Regions from separate parts of the Alkalihalobacillus sp. MEB130 genome, predicted to be linked through region 2. Evidence: riboswitches for the same ligand, from Rfam matches in the RefSeq annotation. Region 2 holds a riboswitch; each other region holds the start of a gene.
The links. A riboswitch is a leader RNA that binds a small molecule or an ion and turns the genes downstream of it on or off. The one in region 2 is predicted to bind thiamine pyrophosphate.

Region 1: it holds a riboswitch for thiamine pyrophosphate, as region 2 does, so the genes downstream of both, thiE (thiamine phosphate synthase) here and thiT (energy-coupled thiamine transporter ThiT) in region 2, are expected to answer to the same signal.
Region 3: it holds a riboswitch for thiamine pyrophosphate, as region 2 does, so the genes downstream of both, thiC (phosphomethylpyrimidine synthase ThiC) here and thiT (energy-coupled thiamine transporter ThiT) in region 2, are expected to answer to the same signal.

Annotation. Positions count from the first base shown of each region.
Region 1 covers NZ_JAOANA010000016.1:33,888-37,173, forward strand. Annotated here, with positions in the region: gene thiO (glycine oxidase ThiO) at 1-294, opposite strand, end outside; gene N0O92_RS15970 (thiazole synthase) at 316-1,095, opposite strand; gene thiS (sulfur carrier protein ThiS) at 1,097-1,294, opposite strand; gene thiE (thiamine phosphate synthase) at 1,300-1,929, opposite strand; TPP riboswitch at 1,981-2,072, opposite strand; gene N0O92_RS15985 (YqgU-like beta propeller domain-containing protein) at 2,145-3,263, opposite strand.
Region 2 covers NZ_JAOANA010000010.1:105,137-108,422, reverse strand. Annotated here, with positions in the region: gene N0O92_RS11850 (DUF3052 domain-containing protein) at 1-1, opposite strand, end outside; gene N0O92_RS11845 (calcium/sodium antiporter) at 121-1,080, opposite strand; gene thiT (energy-coupled thiamine transporter ThiT) at 1,216-1,785, opposite strand; TPP riboswitch at 1,861-1,960, opposite strand; gene N0O92_RS11835 (amidase family protein) at 1,997-3,286, opposite strand, start outside.
Region 3 covers NZ_JAOANA010000015.1:103,214-106,499, reverse strand. Annotated here, with positions in the region: partial or broken gene N0O92_RS23900 (transposase) at 45-423, shown strand; gene N0O92_RS15670 (2-hydroxyacid dehydrogenase) at 420-1,388, opposite strand; TPP riboswitch at 1,552-1,666, shown strand; gene thiC (phosphomethylpyrimidine synthase ThiC) at 1,801-3,286, shown strand, end outside.

The sequences.
Region 1 (3,286 bases), on a different contig from region 2:
AACTGCATGCAGACTACCACTTTCTGTATATTCAAAATCTAACTTTGATATTGCTTTCACATCAGCTTGCCACGTTTTATACATCCGAAGGCTGTCTAAACAAAGCTTAAAAAAGTCATCGGGGTCTTCACCAATTTCTGAATAAGGAGCTAACATCCCTGCTGCGGCTCCTGATGCTTGTCCACCACAACTTGTTTTTTCTAACACTGTCACATCATAGTTGCGTCGACTGAGCTCAAAGGCTGTTGCAAGACCTATGACGCCTCCTCCTAAGATAAGTACCTTCTCTTGCATATTCTCCCCCCTACTAACCTACTACTTTGAAACAAATTCAGTTAGCCCACTACTAGCTGTAGCATATTTTTTCTTCTGAATTCTGCCTGCTTCATACGAAAGCCTACCAGCTTCAATCGCATATTTCATCGCCGAAGCCATCTTCACTGGATCCTTTGCCTTTGCAACAGGTGTATTCATTAACACACCATCGGCTCCTAATTCCATTGCTTGTGCCACATCCATCGCAGACCCTAATCCCGCATCGACAATAATGGGAACATTGGCTTGCTCCGTAATAAGTTGTAAATTATATGGATTTAAAATACCTAGCCCTGTTCCGATTGGAGCTCCTCCCGGCATGACTGCTGCAGCTCCGGCTTCTTCTAGACGTTTACAAAGCACAGGATCATCCGATGTATACGGCAAAACAACGAACCCTTCTTTTGCCAAGACCTCTGTAGCTTTTAACGTTTCTATTGGATCAGGAAGTAACGTCTTCTCATCAACACTAATCTCAATTTTTATCCAATCACTTAATCCTGAAGCCTTAGCAAGCCTTGCAATCCGAATGGCTTCTTCAGCTGTTTTTGCTCCTGATGTGTTCGGCAGGTAAGTAAAAGACATACCTTCTAAATGTTGTAAAATGGCATCCTCATTTGGAGCACCTAAATTGACTCGCCTAATGGCAAATGTTAACACTTCAGCTCCTGATGCTTTAATTGCTTCATTTTGAACAAACGGATTTGGATACCTGCCCGTTCCTATAAAAAAGCGTGAAGATAACTCTTTTCCTGCGATTGTTAATTTTTTCTGTTTCACTTCATCCACCTCCTACAAATTGGACTAATTCAATTTTCATGCCATCCTTTAATTCAGTAACAGACCAGTTTGATCGTTCAATAATGTTTCCATCAACTTCTGTTACAACTAGTTGTGGATCAAGCTCGAAATAGGAAATAACTTCTTCTAGAGTTGACACCTCAACTTGATGTTCTTCGCCGTTAATAATTAAATTCATATTTATTACACCTCCTGCTTTTGTAAGATACGCGTAAATTGTTGACAAACCCCTGTAATATCGTCAGCTCCTACAATTTCTGATATCATACAGATCCTTGTTGCACCTGCGTCTAATACTTGATCGACATTATGCAATTTAATTCCACCAATGGCTACAAAAGGTATCGTAATCTCTTTTACGACTTGCTGAATATATGTGGTAGTAACAGGATCAACGACATCGACTTTGCTATTCGTATGAAAGATTGGCCCTACTCCAATATAATCTGCACCACCAGCCTCAGCCTCACGGGCTTCTTCAATCTTATGAGTGGAAATTCCAATAATTTTTTCTGGTCCCATAATTTTTCTTACATCTGCAAGTGGCAAATCATCTTGTCCTACGTGAATCCCATCCGCATCAACAGCAAGAGCCACATCAATATGATCATTAACGATAAACAGCACATCATGCTTCTTCGTTAATTCTCGTAGCGCTCTTGCCTTTTTCAATACTTCTCTTTTGCTACTTGTCTTATCTCGAAGTTGAATAATATCAACCCCACCAAGGATTGCTTCTTCCATCACTTCTACTACATCTCTACCTTGATGAAATTCTTCTCCAGTAATTGCATATAACCTAAAATTTCTCATAAATACCCACCTTTTCCAATAAATCAAAAAAGCCGCATCCGAACATACGGAATACGGCTCAGGCGACTTCCCTACGCTGGCGTGATCCAGATCAGGTACAAGGGTTTCTCTCAGCCCGATATCGGACACCCCTAGTCTTTAAACATACATAACGATTGATAACTTTTATTATGACACACAGAATAAAAAAAGCAAGAGTACAAGTAGGATCAATCCTATTCTTCTAAAAGAGGAACAAGTGTCCCTTCTTTTATATCAATGACATTTCCTAATCGCTCTCCTACTAATAAAAAGGAACCTTCAGGAGATATACTTATTGGAACTTGCCTCTCAACTGTCGTTAATCTCTCTTCAGCATCAGCTTCGACATTGTAAGCAAAGAGTTCATATCCATCTGTATAACTAAAGAAATCACTACTATACTTTGGACGTAAATAATAAAAGATTCCATGTTTGTCATCATACGAATAAAAGGGAATCCACCACTGTTCGGAATATGTGTTAAGGATAGGCATCTCAATTTGTCGATATGGTTCCTGTTCCTTATAAAAGGTATAGGTCGAATATAAATCGTACACTGTTTCAACTGTTACAGAAAGAGAAAGTTCATCAGGAAAGCTCATATAGGCAATAACAGCATCTTTCCATTTTTTCATGTCCCCACTGTCTACATTGACTTCATATAAAGGTGCCTGAAAATGAGGCTCAAGCTCTTCCCATTTCAAGTACCCTACCTGATTAGCAGAAATCCATTGAATATACGACTGTTCAAGAAAAATATCCTTTATTTTTGCATCAGCAACATTGACTACATAAGTGTCGAATTCCCAATCTGGCAAGTACGCTACCATAATGAATGTACCCAAATCATACGGGTTCCAATAAATAACATATTCTTCACCATAATCTTTTATCGTTTGCAAAATTTCTCCTCTGTCATTCATGACGACAAGATGTGTCTCGTTTTCTAATGTAACATGTTGGAAGGCGAATAAGGAATAATCTGCATTTGGCCTTACATCCATGATCCAGCCCTCAACTTCAAGAAAGCTAGTTGTCTCTCCGGTAAGCAAATGATACAGGTAGAGATTTGATTGTTCTTCCTGTTCGACCAAATACAATACTCTATTATCATCAAACCAACCAACAACCTCTGTGATCGCTACCTCATTTTGAATCGGGGCAATTGTTGAACCAGTAAAGAATGCATTTGGAACATCTCGCTTGATTGGTTGCTCCTCGAACCTTTTTGGCAACGGCTTACTCTCTAAGGGAGCTTGGGTACATGATGAAACAATTAATAGAGTTGCTATATATAATAAAATACGTTTCATTCTCCCCTCTCCCCTTTACAAAA
Region 2 (3,286 bases):
TCGCGAACCACTCCTACTAGTATATTTATTTTATTATATCATTGCCTATCTTGATTAATAAATCTGATAACAATTAAAAACACCGAAGCTTCGTCATGAACTAGCTTCGGTGCAGTAAAATTAATTCCTTATAATAATATATACTAAGTACAGCAAGTAAAAAATCGTTAAAGCCATTCCCTCATATTTCTTCACTTTATAATGAGTACGAGAGAAAATAAACAACACGATTGTTAATACAAGTAAAACAAAAATATCAAAGAACAGTTTGTCATTTACAGGTAGCGGCGAAATAATGGAAGATACACCGAGCACAAACAGTAAATTAAAAATCGAACTTCCCACAATGTTTCCTAAAGCAATCTCACTTTGTTGTTTCATCGCCGCTGTGATCGAGGTGATTAATTCTGGTAAGGACGAACCTATTGCCACAATCGTTAAGCCTACTAACGTTTCACTCATACCAAAACGAAGAGCAATGTCTGTACTACTTTCTACAACTAAGTACCCTCCTAATATAATCGCTGCCAAACCAGCAACGGTAATAAGAGTGTTCTTGCCCCAACCACCTATTTGATCTTGGCTCATCTGTACATCCATTGACTCTTCACGGCTATTTCTAGCTGCTTCAATGACATAATACAAGAAAATAGCAAAGAACAATAAAAAGATAATCCCATCGCTTCGAGTAATATAGTTTGCATTTGTAAATTCAAGAATTCTGTCACTCATTGCTACGAGTAAGACAACAGTGGCAAGAAAAGCAAACGGAATTTCTTTTTTTATTGTTGGCCTTTCCACAGATAAAGGAAAGATAAACGCTGTAATACCGACTACTAACGACATATTTAATAAGTTACTTCCAATAATATTTCCTATTGTAACATCAGCATTTCCTTCCAAAGCAGCAATGATACTGACTGTTGCTTCAGGTGCTCCTGTACCAAAGGCGACAATTGTTAAACCAACAATAAGAGGAGGTACACGAAACAAGGCAGCGATATTGGATGAACCATCAATAAAGTAATCTGCCCCTTTAATGAGTAACCCGAAACCTAATAATAGTAAAAGATAGACCATGTTACATCACCCATCTACTTTTTCTTTCTTTTACTTTACACAACTTCGAGTCTTTTTAACCTCATTAAATCAACCTTATTAAAAGAAGGGAACGTAAACAGGCTCACGCCCTTTTACGTTCCCTATTATCAAAGTCTAAGCTGCATCTGATTCATGTCTCGTTCGTTTCGCCAAAAAGAACTGAGGATATTTCTTAGCTAACAAAAGCAATACTCCAAGTGTCAATAACATTTCAGGCACTAAATACGATAGATTATACAAAGCCGAATATAAACTAACATTCATTCCTTCCGGAGCATATTCTCCGAACCAAATAACACCTGAAGCAAAATGACTTAAGAAGCGAAGCGTTGTTGCAAACAACAGCCCAATCACGATAGCTGTAATACTCGGCACAGCACCTTTTTTCAATACCAAGATACTTGCTAACCCTAATACAAGATAAGCTAAAGGATAATCCAAAATCAACTGTACTGGATGTACAACATAACCTCCAATTAGAAGATTCAACAATCCAACTAACAATCCAGTGAGTACACCCATTTTCCATCCACGCCTAAACGCAATCACAAAAATCGGGACCATAATAAGCGATATCGACCCACCCATTGCCCATAAAGCACCAAATTTCACATTGCTCAATACAACCGCTAAACCAGTCATCACCGCTACTTCCATCATCGTTAACAAACGGTCTCGAGACATAAAAAAACCTCCTTTTGTTTTATCCACAAGAGAAGGTAGAGTTTGACGTTAATACACGCACGCAAAAAAAAGCATACATGATCACAGCCACTTCCCTACGCTAGTATTAACTAGATCAGGTTTTAAGAGTTGAGGATAATCCTCTCTCAGTCACTTGACACCCCTAGTGGAATTTCGTTTTAATTTGTCTTTTGTATTATATCATAGTTTTTTATAGTGTAGGATTTTTTCTTACTTTTTCCAGTTTTTCAAACGAGCTTGCAACATGAATCAGCTTTTCTTCAGAAAAAGCCTTGCCTGTAAAGGTGATCCCGACCGGCTCCCCTTCTTCTGTATAACCTGCTGGAACCGTAATAGACGGGTAGCCCGCTTTTGCTGGGATAGCAGCACCGAGGTTATTCGGAAAAACTAGCACATCTAGGTCATGATTGCGCAGCGCGGCATCAATCCCGTTTTCGACTGAATGATATTGATCAAATTGAAGCGCTTCTAAATACTCGACATCTGTTAGCGTACCACTAGTTTGGTCTGATTTCGTCAGCAACGATTGACCATATTGCAAACGGTTCTTTGGATCTTCTAAGTTAAAACGAATCACATCACTGAGATTTTGAACAGGTAATTGACTACTCACACCTTGCAAATAGGCATTTAAATTGGCTTTAAATTCATATACTAACACGCCTATTGTCCACTTTTCTTTCGCTGATGGAATCGTAACATCTTCAACGATTACCGCATTTGCGCTCTTTAATTTCTCGATCGCTTCTGAAAGAACTGTTTGTTTTTCCTTCGTTAATTGGGTGAAAAATGGGTCTTTCGCGATCCCAATTCTAACTCCTTGTAGAGATGACGACGACTGAAGAGCCTCCAATAACTGTTCCGCCGAAAGTGGATTTTTCTTTGTCACAACATCCCTCTCATCTTCCCCCAGAATGGCCGCTAATACATAGACAGCGTCTTGAACACTACGAGCCATTGGACCGGCTGTATCTTGAGTATGAGAAATAGGAATTACCCCGTGGCGACTCACAAGCCCTACTGTTGGCTTTATTCCAACAAGACTATTTTGACTTGACGGACTTAAAATAGAGCCTGACGTTTCCGTCCCAATCGCTACAGCGGCTAAATGAGCAGCAATGGCCGCACCTGAACCCGAGCTCGATCCACCAACATCAAACGGCCCATAAGGATTTAATACTTGTCCACCCCTTGAACTAAAGCCACTTGGCATATTTTCTGTAGACATGAAATAGGCCCACTCAGACATATTCGTTTTTCCTAAGATGACCGCTCCAGCCTCTCGTAATTTTGTGACTAGGAATGCATCCTCCTTCGCATAATGTTCGGCCAATGCTAACGAGCCTGCGCTTGTGTGTTGTTTGTCTTTTGTATCAATATTATCTTTTAGTAGGACTGGAATTCCATGAAGTGGGCCTCGAACCTTTCCATTCATGCGCTCAGTATCAAGAGATTCTGCTATGTGAATAGCGTCTGGATT
Region 3 (3,286 bases), on a different contig from region 2:
AACACTCAGTCCATATATGGGAATTTATGAACTTATGGCTACTCACAAAAAAATATGATGGAAGAAAGGGGAAAGATAATAAAGCTAGAGTCCGATATCAATTTGATGTTGAAAAATGCAAAGTCTGTCCGTTTCAAGCAGGGTGTTACAAAGAAGGAGTAAAAAAAGTCTTATTATGTGACCATTAAATCAGAAGAATACTCTGAACAAGAAGCATTTCAACAAACGGAAGAGTTTAAAGAAATGGTGAGGTCACGTTATAAAATAGAAGCAAAAAATAGCGAATTAAAATATCGACACGGGTTCAAAATTGCAACATCCTCGGGTCTGTTTGGTATGCACATTAAGGTTGCAACCACGATATTTCAGTTAAACACCTTAGTTTTGTCCCAGCCTTTTTTTAACACAAATAAGGCAAGTTAAAATTTCTTCGTAAGTAAGTTAGGTGGTGTTTCTCCGTTTAGACCTTTTTTTAAGTTGAGCGCTGCTAATTTTGACATATTAAACTCACACTCAGTAGTGGACGAACCAATATGAGGCAAGGTAACAATATTTTTTAGTTTCAACAGTGGATTCGTAGGACTTGTTGGCTCTTGTGTAAAAACATCAATTCCTGCAGCAAGAATGTCAGAATTCACTAACGCTTTGTAAAGAGCTTCTTCATCAACATTTTTGCCTCGAGATCCGTTAATAAAAATAGCGCTTGATTTCATTTTTTTAAATTCATTTGTCCCAATCATTTTTTCTGTTTCTTTTGTTGCTGGTACCATTAAACAAACAAAGTCAGATTGCTGAAGAAGAGTGTCTAATTCACAGTAAGTTGCCTCGTACAACGTTTCTGCTTCCTCATTTCTAGTGCGATTATGATACAAGATAGTCATTCCAAACCCTAAGTGAGCTCGCTTAGCGATGGCACAACCGATATTGCCCATACCGATAATTCCAAGAGTTTTGTGATGAACATCGACTCCATACTGATTCGGTTGAAGAGAAATATCCCACTTTCCTGATTTTACAAACAAATCTAATTCTGGTATTCTACGCGCTGTAGCAAGCATCAATCCAAAAATAGCATCAGCTGTTGTGTCGTTTAGGACACCTGGTGTATTTGTAGCCATAATTCCGCGATTTGATAGTTCATCTACATCTAAGTTGTCATAGCCAACAGAAACATTTGATACAATTTTTAAATGAGGTGCTTTATCTAATAACTCTTTTGTTACTTTTAGTGCAAGACCGATAATTCCATCAGCTTTTTGCAAAGCATCGTCAAAATGAGGATCTCCTAAGTACTCATGGTTTTGAAAAATAGTAACCTCATAGTCTTTCTCTAATTCTTTAACAACACGGCTATCTACTCGCATATAGACTAAAACATTCGGTTTCATGGTGACTCCTTTCTTGTATAACAATGGTATAAAAAACTGTAACATAAAATGTCTAGTTGTACCAATGCAGGCGGAAAGAGGAAATAAAGTGAAAAATCATATCTAAAAATATAGTTGACACATGACTAATTTGTTATATAATGGCAATGTAAACTAATTTAATAGAAAGAACTAGGGGAGTCCAATGAGTTGGGCTGAGAAACAAGAGCGATAAAGATTGTTGACCCTTTGGACCTGATCTGGCTCATACCAGCGTGGGGAAGTTTAAGAATGTTTCGTAATTTATACTTCTATCAATTAGCCGGGTCCAAACCATTATATTTGGTTCCCGGCTTTTTCATATGTGTATCTTATTCTTCCTATCTTTTATGGTCTAGATTCTGCCCTTTCTATTTAAAAAGGAGAGATATCAATGTCCACCCCATCATTAAACGAAAAAAACATTTCCATTATGTCAAGCTTTTCAGGTAGCAAGAAAGTGTACGTTCGAGGGTCAAGGCCTGATTTACAAGTACCAATGAGGGAAATTGAGTTAAGTCCCACAACAGGAACGGTCGGAGAAGAGGAAAATCCACCTGTACGTGTCTATGATACAAGCGGTCCCTATACGGATCATAACTTCAAAGTAGATATTACAAGAGGACTACCTTCTTTACGGAGCAAATGGATTCACGAACGTAATGACGTAGAAGAATATGATGGCCGAAAAGTGAAACCAGAAGATAACGGTTATGTAAAAGCAGATGATCCTCGTGCAAATGATTATGAATTTCCTGGGTTAAAGCGGAAGCCATTGCGAGCGAAACAAGGTCGAAATGTTACGCAGCTTCATTACGCGAAAAAAGGCATCATTACACCAGAAATGGAGTTTATTGCGATTAGAGAAAATCTTGATCCTGATTTTGTTCGTGAAGAAGTGGCAAAAGGAAGAGCGATTATTCCAGCCAACATTAATCATCCAGAAACCGAGCCAATGATTATCGGACGGAACTTTCACGTGAAAATAAATGCGAATATTGGCAATTCTGCGGTAACTTCTTCGATTGAAGAAGAAGTGGAAAAAATGACATGGGCCACTCGTTGGGGTGCAGATACGATGATGGACTTATCTACTGGGAAGAATATTCATACAACACGAGAGTGGATTATACGTAATTCGGCAGTTCCGGTCGGGACGGTTCCGCTTTACCAAGCGCTTGAGAAAGTAAAAGGAATTGCAGAAGATCTTACGTGGGAAGTTTACCGTGATACCTTAATTGAACAAGCCGAGCAAGGTGTAGATTATTTTACGATTCATGCAGGCGTCCTTCTTCGATATGTTCCATTAACAGCTAAGCGTTTAACGGGAATTGTATCACGAGGAGGATCGATTATGGCTCAGTGGTGTTTATATCACCATGAAGAGAACTTCCTCTATACTCATTTTGAAGAAATTTGCGAAATTATGAAAACATATGATATTGCTTTTTCGTTAGGAGACGGTCTACGTCCGGGATCGATTGCTGATGCGAATGATGAGGCCCAGTTTGCCGAATTAGAAACGCTTGGGGAATTAACAAAAATAGCCTGGGAACACGACGTACAAGTAATGGTAGAAGGACCAGGACACGTTCCTATGCACTTAATTAAAGAGAACATGGATAAGCAATTAGAAATGTGTCATGAAGCACCATTTTACACATTGGGCCCATTAACGACAGATATCGCTCCAGGTTATGATCACATTACTTCTGCCATTGGTGCTGCAATGATTGGTTGGTTTGGTACGGCTATGCTATGTTATGTCACACCGAAAGAGCATCTTGGATTGCCAAACCGTGAAGATGTTCGAGAAGGGGTTATAACGTATAAGATTGCTGCACATGCAGCGGATTTAGCGAAAGGGCACCCTGGTGCAC